2 regions of the Mesorhizobium sp. EU05-FHT14A09 genome follow, and region 1 is predicted to be linked to the other one. Evidence: riboswitches for the same ligand, from Rfam matches in the RefSeq annotation. Region 1 holds a riboswitch; the other holds the start of a gene.

Region 1 (5,477 bases):
GAGGCTGGCTGCGGTAGGCTGGCCAAGTTCCTTGGTGATGGCCACGGAGCTTACCTCCGCCGTGGCAAAGATCGAGCCGACGAAGATGAGCGCCAGGGTGATGATCTGGACGGGACGCAGCATGATCGCCGAGCCGCTGCTGCCATGCGCCTGCGGTCGGACCTTGGGTTCGCTGGACCGCTGCAGGATGAATGCCGTCATGCCGAAGGCAAGAAGGAGCGTGCTGGCCAGCATGCCTGCCTCGGGGAACAGTGCTACGCTGAGACCCACCGAAAGCGAGGCGCCGGCAATGTAGACCAGTTCGTCGGCGACCGATTCGAAGGCGAAGGCTGTGTTGAGTTCCGGCTGGTCGCGGAACTTTTCGGTCCAGCGCGCACGCACCATGGCTGGCACCGAAGGCATTGCGGCTGCCAGGAATGCCGAGGCAAACAGCGTCCAGCTCGGCCAGTCGTAGTGGGTTGCCGCGAGCAGGGTGACGAAAGCGATGACGGAGACGATCGTGGTCGGCGTTGCGACGCTTGTCTGGCCGAGCCGGTCGATCCATCGCGAGATCTGCGGGGCAGCAAAAGCGTTGGTCAGGGCAAAGGTGGCCGATACCGCGCCGGCCAGCCAGTATTCGCCGCGCGCCTGCGACAGCATTGCGACAATGCCGATGGGGGCCATGGCAATGGGCAGCCGGGCAATGAAGGCGGCGGCTGCGAAGCCTTTGGCTCCGGGGACTCTGAAGATTTCACCATAAGGATTGCGCATGGGAGCACTCCTGGAATTTTGAGGGTGCGCCACTTACATACGTGGCGTATGCGAATGAGATAATTGCATACGTCGCGTATGTCAATTAATATACGGCTCGTATGTAAAAAAATATACGCAGCGTATGTAAAGACGACGCAACAAGGGAAACAAAGCAATGCGGCCGGCTCATAAACCCCGTAGCGAAATGATCGCCGAAACCCGTGCGAAGCTGATTGCATCGGCGCGCCGGGCCTTCGCGACAGTTGGTTACGCGAACGCGTCCATGGACGATTTCACCGCCCAAGCGGGGCTGACGCGCGGCGCGCTCTATCATCATTTCGGTGACAAGAAGGGGTTGTTCGAAGCCGTCATCGCACAGATCGACCGCGAAATGGCTGCACGTCTCAGTGCGGTCTCTGCGAAGGCCAAGACACGCTGGCAGGGGTTCATCGACGAGAACATCGGCTATGTCGAAATGGCGTTGGATCCGGAAGTCCAGCGCATTGTCCTGTGCGACGGTCCGGCGGTTCTGGGGGACCCGGCGCAATGGCCGAACGCCAATGCCTGTATCCAGTCGGTGACCAAGAATCTTGCGGCGCTGAAGGAAGAGGGCGTTATCCGCGATATCGATCCGGAGGCGATGGCGCGGCTGATCAGCGGCGCTTCGCTTTATGCCGCGCAGTGGATTGCCAATTCCGATGACCCTGCCGCGACATCGTTGAAAGCGGTCAAAGCCTTCCGCGCATTGATGGAAGGTTTGCTGGTGGAAGGCAAAGCCGCTGCCTGAGTTGACCCAGACTAATTCCGGCCTGTGACGGCGTCGGCCGCTTTTTTCAGGCCGTCTTCGCCGGCGCCGCCGAAGGTCTCGCTCATGACAAGCCTGGAGAGCGGCAGACGCGAGGCCCAGCCATTGCGTTCGAGGTCGGGCCTTGCAGCAAATTCCGAGACGTGGCCGACGCAAAGATAAGCGACGGGCACGACGTGGTCGGGAATGCCCAGCAATTGCTTCAGCGCCTCCGTGTCGAGGATGCTCACCCAGCCGACGCCGATCCCTTCCGCCCGCGCCGCCAACCAGAAATTCTGGACCGCGCATACCGTGCTGAAGAGATCCATCTGCGGATTGTGCCAGCGGCCGAGCGGCGAGCCTTCACTGCGTCGCCGATCGCAGGTGATGCACAGGTTGAGCGCGCTTTCGCAGATACCTTCGAGTTTGAGCTTGCTGTAGAGCGCCTGTCGCTCCTCCGCTATCCGGGGCAATTCCTGCGACCGGGCCGCCAGGAAAAGGTCGCGCACCGCCTCCCGTCGTTCACGATCACGGATTACGATGAAGTCCCAGGGTTGCATGAAGCCGACCGACGGCGCGTGATGCGCGGCTGCGAGCAGGCGGGCGAGCACGGCGTCGTCAATCGGATCCTGTCGGAAATGGCTGCGCACATCGCGGCGCGTGAAAATGGCGCGATAGATGGCCTCGCGTTCAAAGTCCCCGAAGGCCAAATCCCCGGATAAATGGCAGGCATGGTTGCGGACGGTGTCCATCGCTTTTCCCTTGCGATCGAAACAACGTCATCCGCCCGTCCATGCGCATGACCATTCCTGTCCGGCCGGTCTTCTGGCTTGGGTTCGTCCCGCTTGTCGGCGCCTTCCCGTCCGTTTCACGGACAGTGGCTTTTGCCGAGCGATCCCCCATACAGCGTTGGGCACGCCACGGATTTTCACCGTGTTCCCGATTCTCCCACCTCGCGGCAGGCACCTGACAGTGGAGCGAATCTATCCGAGTTGAGGCGCGAATACAGCCTTGATCTCGACGTCGCGTGACGCCTTTTCCCCAACAGGCTGGAGCAATTTCAGCAATAGAAAGTTGGAGCGTTTCCGCATTTCCGTGAAAAACGGAAATGCTCTACGCCTGTCGCGTGGCCATCATCTCCATTGCTGATAAGGTGCCCCCATGACGACCCGTCTCTACACACATCCGATTTTCCTGGAACACATCACTCCCACCGGTCATCCGGAGCGGCCGGACCGGCTGCGTGCGATCGAACGGATACTGGATGACGAGGCCTTTGCCGCGCTCGACCGGCAGGAAGCGCCGATGGGCGACGAGGCAACTGTCCTCTATTGTCATCCGAAGGATTTCGTCGAGCGTGTGCGCAAGGCGATCCCGTCGGACGGCATCGCCGTCATCGATTCCGATACGGTGGCGAGCCCGAAAACCTGGCAGGCGGCGCTGACGGCGATCGGCGCGGCCAATGCTGCCGTGGACGATGTCTTCGCCGGCAAGGCCGACAACGTCTTCGTGGCGGCGCGTCCGCCAGGCCACCATGCCGAGAAAACCACGGCCATGGGATTTTGCCTGTTCAACACCGCGGCGATCGCTGCCCGCTACGCTCAGGAGAAACACGGCGTCGAACGTGTCGCCATCGTCGACTGGGACGTGCATCACGGCAATGGCACCCAGGACATCTTCTGGGATGATCCGTCGGTGCTCTATTGTTCGACCCACCAGATGCCGCTTTATCCCGGAACGGGCGCGAAAAGCGAAACGGGCGCCGGCAACATCGTCAACGCGCCTTTGGCGCCGGCGACCGGCAGCGATATCTTCCGGGAGGCATTCAACACGCGTGTCCTGCCCGCGATCGATTCCTTCGCGCCGGACCTCGTCATCATCTCGGCAGGTTTCGACGCGCACCATCGCGATCCGCTGGCGGAGATCAATCTTGTCGAGGATGATTTCGACTGGGCAACCGGGCAGTTGATGGATCGCGCCCGCCGTCATAGTTCAAACAGGCTGGTCAGCGTGCTGGAAGGCGGCTACGACCTGCACGGATTGGCATTTTCGGTCGCAGCGCATGTCGGCCGCCTGATGAAAGGATGAGCCGTGGCTGAAGAAGCGAACCAGGATGTGAAGGCGATGAGCTTCGAGCAGGCACTCGATGCGCTGGAGAAGATCGTCGACGATCTCGAACGCGGCGACGTGCCGCTGGATCAGTCGATCCGCATCTATGAACGCGGCGAGGCGCTGAAGGCGCATTGCGATCGTCTTCTCAAGGCCGCCGAGGACAAGGTGGAAAAGATCAGGCTCGCGCGCGACGGCAAGCCGGTCGGTACCGAACCGCTGGATGGCGAACAATAGTTAGAGCGGAATACGGATGGCATTTCGCTCTAACGAGGGCAGGGGACAACACCGGGCATATCAAAGGGAGATATCCATGTGTCGTAACATCAAGCCGCTCTTCAATTTCGAACCGCCGGCGACGGATACCGAAATTCATGAGGCGGCGCTGCAGTTCGTGCGCAAGATCAGTGGCGCCAACAAGCCGTCCATGCGCAACAAGGAAGCCTTCGATCACGCGGTGCGGACCATCGCCAACGCCGCGCATGAGCTGCTTGTTGTGCTTGAGACGACCCAGCCGCCGCGTAACCGCGATGAGGTGGCGGCAAAAGCCCGGGCCAAGTCGGCCTTGCGGTTTGCTCCCAAGCCGGTGACAGCCTAGCAGGTTTGTTGTCGCGCGGATCGGACGGGCCCAGCAAAGTCGGTGGGCACGACAAAGTGGCCGTCGGTTAAAGTCTGCAAGCTCGGAATTCACCGGATCGGTGAACGCATCGTCGTCGCATCGCCGGTTTGCCAGGGCGGGGCAGGCGTATAAGTTCGCTGCTGCAAGTCATCAGCAGACGGAGCAGGACCGATGAGCTTCTTCCCTGGAAACGATCCCGAACCTGGCGATGCCTTCTCCTGCGATGCCATCGAACTGATGGTGGTGCCCAATGCCAAGGACATAGGCGGTTTCGAGGTGCGCCGTGCCTTGCCGACCGCAAGGCGCCGGCTCGTCGGCCCTTTCATCTTCTTCGATCGCATGGGCCCGGCCATCCTGCGTGCCGGCAAGGCGTTGGACGTGCGCCCGCATCCACATATCGGACTGTCCACTGTCACCTATCTGTTCGACGGCAAGATCAGGCACCGCGATTCGCTCGGCACCGAAATGGTGATTTCTCCCGGCGACGTGAATTTGATGACCGCCGGGCGCGGCATTGTCCACTCCGAACGCACGCCGGAAGAGCTGCGTGGTGCGCCGATGTCGATGTCGGGGCTGCAGACGTGGATAGCGCTGCCCGACAGGCACGAGGAAATGGCACCTGTGTTCGAGAACACGGCCGGCGCCGAGCTGCCTGAGTTCAGTGCCGAAGGTGTGTCGGGCCGTCTCATCATCGGTGAACTGGAAGGCCGCCGTGCCCCGGTGACCACCTATCACGACACGCTGTATGCCGACATCCGGCTGGAACCCGGCGCAAGGTACCGCATCGCGGCCGATGCCGAGGAGCGCGCGATCTACGTGCTCGACGGCTTCGTCTCCATTTCCGGCGACAGTTTCCCCGAAAACCGGCTTCTGGTGTTTCGTCCCGGCGACGAGATCATCGTTTCGTCGGAATCAGGTGCGCATTTCATGCTGTTCGGAGGCGCTTCGCTGGGATCTCCGCGCTACATCTGGTGGAACTTCGTTTCCTCATCGAAAGAACGCATCGAACAGGCCAAGCAGGAGTGGAAGAGCGGTCGCTTCGACATCGTTCCCGGCGACGAAAAGGAATTCATTCCGCTGCCCGACAAGTGAACGTGTCATTGCGGCACATTTACTTTCCCTGGTCGGAGGCCTATTCGACTTTTGAATACTGTTGAACGTGAGCTCGAACGGGCCAGCCATTGATCGCCAGACCCCAGACGCCGCTTCTCGACAAGGTTCGCATTCCCGCGG
Region 2 (5,477 bases), on a different contig from region 1:
GGCGATCTCCTCATCGAGGATGCCACCATTGTGGTTCATCTCGACGTCGCCCGAGACCTTCCTGACGCGACAGGTGCCGCACAGGCCGAACTCGCAGGCCGCCGAGATGCGAACGCCACTGGCCCTCGCCGCTTGCAGCACCGTCTGGCCAGGAACACAGTGCCCGTCGACATTGGAGCCAGTGAAACGCACCAGCACGGCCGTCTCTACCGGTATTGCAGCACCAGCCTCCGTCGTGTCCGGTGGCAGGACCTCCGCCGGAGGAGCACCGAAACTCTCCTGGTGGTAGTGGGCCATGTCGAAGCCGGCGGCTTCAAGCATGCCGCGCACGGCGCGCATGAACGGATCCGGTCCACAGCAGAACACCTCGCGCTCATGGAAGTCGGGCGACAGCAGCGGCAACCTGACGGCATCGATCCGCCCCATATGCCCGAACCAGCTTTCGCGGCTGGACCGCTCTTCGATCATGAAACCGAGCGACAGCCCCGGCATGTTGGCGCCGAGCAGCTCAAGCTCCTTGCGGAAGATGATTTCTTCCGGCCGCCTGGCGCAGTTGACAAAGGCGATGTCCGTCCATGGCGCACAGTCGTTCAGCCAGCGCAGCATCGACATCATCGGGGTGATGCCGGAACCGGCCGAAACGAAGAGATATTTCGCGGCAGGGTGGTTGTGATGCGAGAAATCACCGGCTGGGCCGCGTGCCTTGATGCGCGAGCCCCGCTTGAGATTGTCGAACATCCAGCGCGTGCCGACGCTGCCGGCCTGCGCCTTGACAGTTATGGCGATCGAAAGCGGTCGTGACGGTGACGAGGCCAGTGTGTAGGTGCGCATCAGTGGCCCCTCGGCCGTCGGCAGCTCCAGCGTGATGAACTGGCCCGGCTTGTAGCGGAACCAGGTCTGCGCATCCGAGCGGAAGGTGAACGTCTTCACGTCGGGCGCTTCATCGGTGATGCCGGCCACTTCCAGCACCTGCAGGCGATCGTTCCATGGCGCCATCTCGTCGAGATGGCGATAGAGGTGGATGCTCGTAACGGCGTTCATTGCAGTGGCCTCAGGCGACGCTGCGCAGCGCAGGTCTTTCGCCCTCGGTCAGCCGAGGCTCCATGAAACGCGCATACCACTCGACGAACTGGATGACGCCGCCTTCGTGCAATTCGGAATACGGCCCCGGCTGGTAGGCCGGCGAGTTGATGCCGAAGGCATTCTCCTCGACGATGCGGCGATCCTCGTCATTGGTCAGCGTCCAGACATGGATCAGGTTCTGCAGGTCGTAGTCGACACCTTCGACGGCATCCTTGTGCACCAGCCATTTGGTGGTCACCGCCGTTTCGGTGGCGCTGATGGGAAGAACGCGGAACGTCACCGCGTGATCGCCGAGAATGTGGTTCCACGTCGTCGGATAATGGTAAAGCATCAGGGTGCCGATACGATCAGTGGCGACACCGTCGGAGAGGTCGCGCTGCACGGCGCGCTGGCCTGTCATGGTGTAGCTCACCGCGTGTGGAAGCAGCGGCGCGCGTGTCGTGCGGTACTGACCAGCCGTATCGATGACGAAACGTGAAGGCAGCCCGGCGGCCTCGCAGCGCGCCCAGTGCTCCAGCAACTCGGGGTCGTCCTCGACGCCGTTGACGCCGGTCACGGTAGGCGCTTCCGGGAAGGTCTTGCACAATTCCGGATGGTTGCCCGCGCAATGATAGCATTCGCGGTTGTTCTCCCAGACCAGCTTCCAGTTGCCCTTTTCAACGATGGTACTTTCGAAGGCGATCTTGGCGTCAGCCAGGCGATGCGGCAGGAAATAGGGCTCCATCATCTGGCGGAAGGGGGCGAAGTCCGCCGGCTGGTCGGCCAGGCAGACGAAGATGTAGCCGCCGGCGCTTTCGCAGGCGACCGGCTTTAGCCCGTAGTCGTTACGGTCGAAGCCTTCGGCCATCTGCCGGGCGAACAAAAGCTTGCCATCGAGGTCGTAGGTCCACTGGTGATAGGGGCAGACCAGCCGGGCAGAGGTGCCCTTGTCGACGGTGCAGACGCGGCTGCCGCGATGGCGGCAGGAATTGTGGAAGGCGCGGATCTTGTTCTCGCGGTCGCGCACCAGCACGATTGGATAGGCGCCGATCTGGACAGTAAAGAAACTGCCGGGCTTGGTGATCTCGCAGTCATGACCGACGAACAGCCAGTCGCGGTACCAGATCAACTCCATATCGAGCTTGAAGAAATCCGGATCGGTGTAGAAGGGCTGTTCCAGCGAGAAGCCATCGCGCCTGGAGCGAATGAGCTTCAGCATTTCATGACGTGTGTCCATGTCCTGTCCTCGTCAAAGGACTGAACTGGTGGTGATGGAGGGTAGATGGCCATGTTGGACGGTCTTCGACCGGCGCACGGCTTTCTGCCTCTTGACCGCCCACCGCGATCAGTCGAGTTCCAAAAAGTCCACGGCTGGTTTCCGGGCTCCGAAGCTGTCCTTGGCGGACCCGTCTCGACACCTTCCCAAGCCTTCGCCCAGTGGCTGTCGTCGAGACAGAAGCTTCGCTACCGTTGCGGGGGCAGCGCCGGCATCAAACCGGCTTCCCAATTATCCCTGCGGCATGGTTCGCCGCAGAGCACCTTGAACATCACGATCTGATCACGGACGCCGCGCCGGTGCGATGACGAAAGCGACATCGGCGCAGTGCAAAGGCGACAGGCTGCGATTACTCGGCAGCCTCTGCAAATGGCGCAGGCACGTAGTTGAGAATCGGCCCAAGCCAACGCTCGACATCGGCAACGCCCATGCCCTTGCGCTGCGCATAATCCTCGACCTGATCGCGCTCGACCTTGGCGACCCCGAAATAGTAGCTCTCTGGCTGTGCCAGATAGAGCCCGGAAACCGACGAGCCGGGCCACATTGCCATGCTTTCGGTCAGGCGAACGCCAATCCTCTCCTCGGCATCCAGCAGGTTGAACAACGTCACCTTCTCGGTGTGATCCGGCTGGGCCGGATAACCGGGCGCTGGCCGGATGCCGCGATAGGGCTCACCGATCAGTTCGTCGGGCGCCAAGTTCTCATCGGCGGCATAGCCCCAGTATTCCTTGCGCACCTTCTCGTGCATGCGCTCCGCGAAGGCTTCTGCAAAACGGTCGGCCAGCGCCTTCACCAGGATCGAATTGTAGTCGTCATTGGCCCGCTCGAAGCGTTCGGCGATGGCGACCTCCTCGATACCGGCCGTCACGACGAAGCCGCCGATATAGTCGGGCCTGCCGCTGTCCGCGGGCGCGACGAAATCCGAAAGTGCGACATTCGGCTTGCCGTCCCGCTTGGTCAGTTGTTGGCGCAAGGTAAAGAAAGTGGCCAGTTCCCCTTCCCTGCCCTCATCGGCAAAAAGCCGGATGTCGTCGCCAACCGTGTTTGCCGGCCAGAAGCCGATAACGGCTTTCGGCGCGAACCATTTTTCCTCGATGATCTTCTTGAGCATCGCCTGCGCATCATCGAACAGCTGGCGCGCGGCCGGCCCCTGCTTTTCGTCTTCGAGGATCTTGGGGTAGCGGCCCTTCAGTTCCCATGTCTGGAAGAATGGCGTCCAGTCGATGTAGCGGGCAAGTTCGGCAAGGTCCCAGTTTTCGAACACCCTGGTTCCGAGGAAGGACGGTTTCGGCGGCTGGTAGCCGGTCCAATCGACCCGGTGTGCGTTGGCACGTGCCCTGGCCAGCGGCAGTCGCTGCTTTTCCCGCTCCGAGCGCTCATGCGCTTCGGTCACCTTGAGGTATTCCGCCTGGATCGTGTCGACATATCCCGTCTTCATTTCGGGCGAGAGCAAGCTCGAGACGACGCCAACGGCGCGGCTGGCGTCGGTAACGTAGACGGCCTGTCCCTTGTGATAGCGCGGATGGATCTTGACCGCGGTATGGACGCGGCTGGTCGTTGCCCCGCCGATCAGCAGGGGGATGTCGAACCCCTCGCGCTCCATCTCCGAAGCCACATGCACCATTTCGTCGAGCGATGGGGTGATGAGGCCGGAAAGGCCGATCACATCGACCTTCTCATTGCGCGCCGTCTCCAGGATCTTGGTTGCCGGCACCATCACGCCGAGATCGATGATCTCGTAATTGTTGCAGGCGAGCACCACGCCGACAATGTTCTTGCCGATGTCGTGGACATCGCCCTTCACAGTGGCCATCAGGATCTTGCCGGCGCTCTGGCGTTCGCCATTGTCGATGCCAGCGGCGGCATTGGCGAGCTTCTCGGCCTCCATGTGCGGCAACAATCCCGCGACCGCCTGTTTCATCACACGGGCGGATTTCACCACCTGCGGCAGGAACATCTTGCCAGCGCCAAACAGGTCGCCGACGACATTCATGCCAGCCATCAACGGGCCTTCGATGACGTGCAGGGGGCGCTCAGCCTTCAGCCGCGCCTCTTCCGTGTCGGCATCGATGAATTCGGTGATGCCATTGACCAGCGCATGCGAAATCCGCTCTGCGACCGACCATTCGCGCCAGGCGAGGTCTTTCTCCTTGGCTTCCCTGCCGGCCGTGCCTTTGTAGCGCTCGGCAATCTCGAGCATGCGCTCGGTCGCCGTGCCGCCGACCTTCGGCTGGCGGTTGAGCACGACGTCCTCGCAGGCTTCGCGCAACTCGGGATCGATCGATTCATAGACCGCCAATTGCCCGGCATTGACGATGCCCATGTCCATGCCGCGCTGGATGGCGTGGTAGAGGAACACGGCATGCATGGCTTCCCGCACCGGCTCATTCCCGCGGAACGAGAAGGAAAGATTGGAGATGCCGCCGGAGATATGGACATGCGGCAGCGTCGCGACGATCTCGCCCGTCGCCTCGATGAAGTCGACGCCGTAATTGTCATGCTCTTCGATGCCGGTGGCGACGGCAAAGACATTGGGATCGAAAATGATGTCTTCCGGCGCAAATCCGGCCTGCTCGGTGAGCAGCTTGTAGGCCCTCGTGCAGATCTCGACCTTGCGCGCCTTCGTGTCGGCCTGTCCGACCTCGTCGAAGGCCATCACCACCACGGCAGCGCCATACATCCGGCATAGCCTAGCGTGATGCAGGAAGGCCTCTTCGCCTTCCTTCATCGAGATCGAATTGACGATCGCCTTGCCTTGCACGCATTTCAGCCCGGCCTCGATGACATCCCATTTCGAGGAATCGATCATCACCGGCACGCGGGCGATATCGGGTTCGGCGGCGACAAGGTTGAGGTACTCGACCATCGCCTTTTGCGAATCGATCAGGCCCTCATCCATGTTGATGTCGATGACCTGAGCACCGTTGGCGACCTGGTCGCGGGCGACGTCGAGGGCAGCCGCATAGTCGCCGGCGGTGATCAGTTTCCTGAATTTGGCCGAGCCGGTGACGTTGGTGCGTTCGCCGACATTGACGAAGGGAATGTCCTTGGTGAGCGTGAACGGCTCCAGGCCGGACAGCTGCATGCGTGGCGACCGTTTCGGCTGGCTGCGCGGCGCATGTCTGGAAACCGCTTCGGC

What was found. Region 1 has a riboswitch for cobalamin ahead of bluB (5,6-dimethylbenzimidazole synthase). Riboswitches for the same ligand answer to the same signal wherever they lie in the genome.
Region 2: another riboswitch for cobalamin. It lies ahead of AC3WTO_RS07775 (aromatic ring-hydroxylating oxygenase subunit alpha); the one in region 1 lies ahead of bluB (5,6-dimethylbenzimidazole synthase).

What each region holds. Positions count from the first base shown of each region.
Region 1 is NZ_JBYTDF010000001.1:562,333-567,809, forward strand. It holds gene AC3WTO_RS02535 (MFS transporter) at 1-750, opposite strand, end outside; gene AC3WTO_RS02540 (TetR/AcrR family transcriptional regulator) at 938-1,519, shown strand; gene bluB (5,6-dimethylbenzimidazole synthase) at 1,531-2,268, opposite strand; cobalamin riboswitch at 2,315-2,501, opposite strand; gene AC3WTO_RS02550 (histone deacetylase family protein) at 2,678-3,604, shown strand; gene AC3WTO_RS02555 (exodeoxyribonuclease VII small subunit) at 3,608-3,862, shown strand; gene AC3WTO_RS02560 (DUF2277 domain-containing protein) at 3,939-4,223, shown strand; gene AC3WTO_RS02565 (pirin family protein) at 4,416-5,336, shown strand; gene dxs (1-deoxy-D-xylulose-5-phosphate synthase) at 5,426-5,477, shown strand, end outside.
Region 2 is NZ_JBYTDF010000002.1:90,644-96,120, forward strand. It holds gene AC3WTO_RS07770 (FAD-binding oxidoreductase) at 1-1,041, opposite strand, end outside; gene AC3WTO_RS07775 (aromatic ring-hydroxylating oxygenase subunit alpha) at 1,052-2,299, opposite strand; cobalamin riboswitch at 2,415-2,620, opposite strand; gene metH (methionine synthase) at 2,688-5,477, opposite strand, start outside.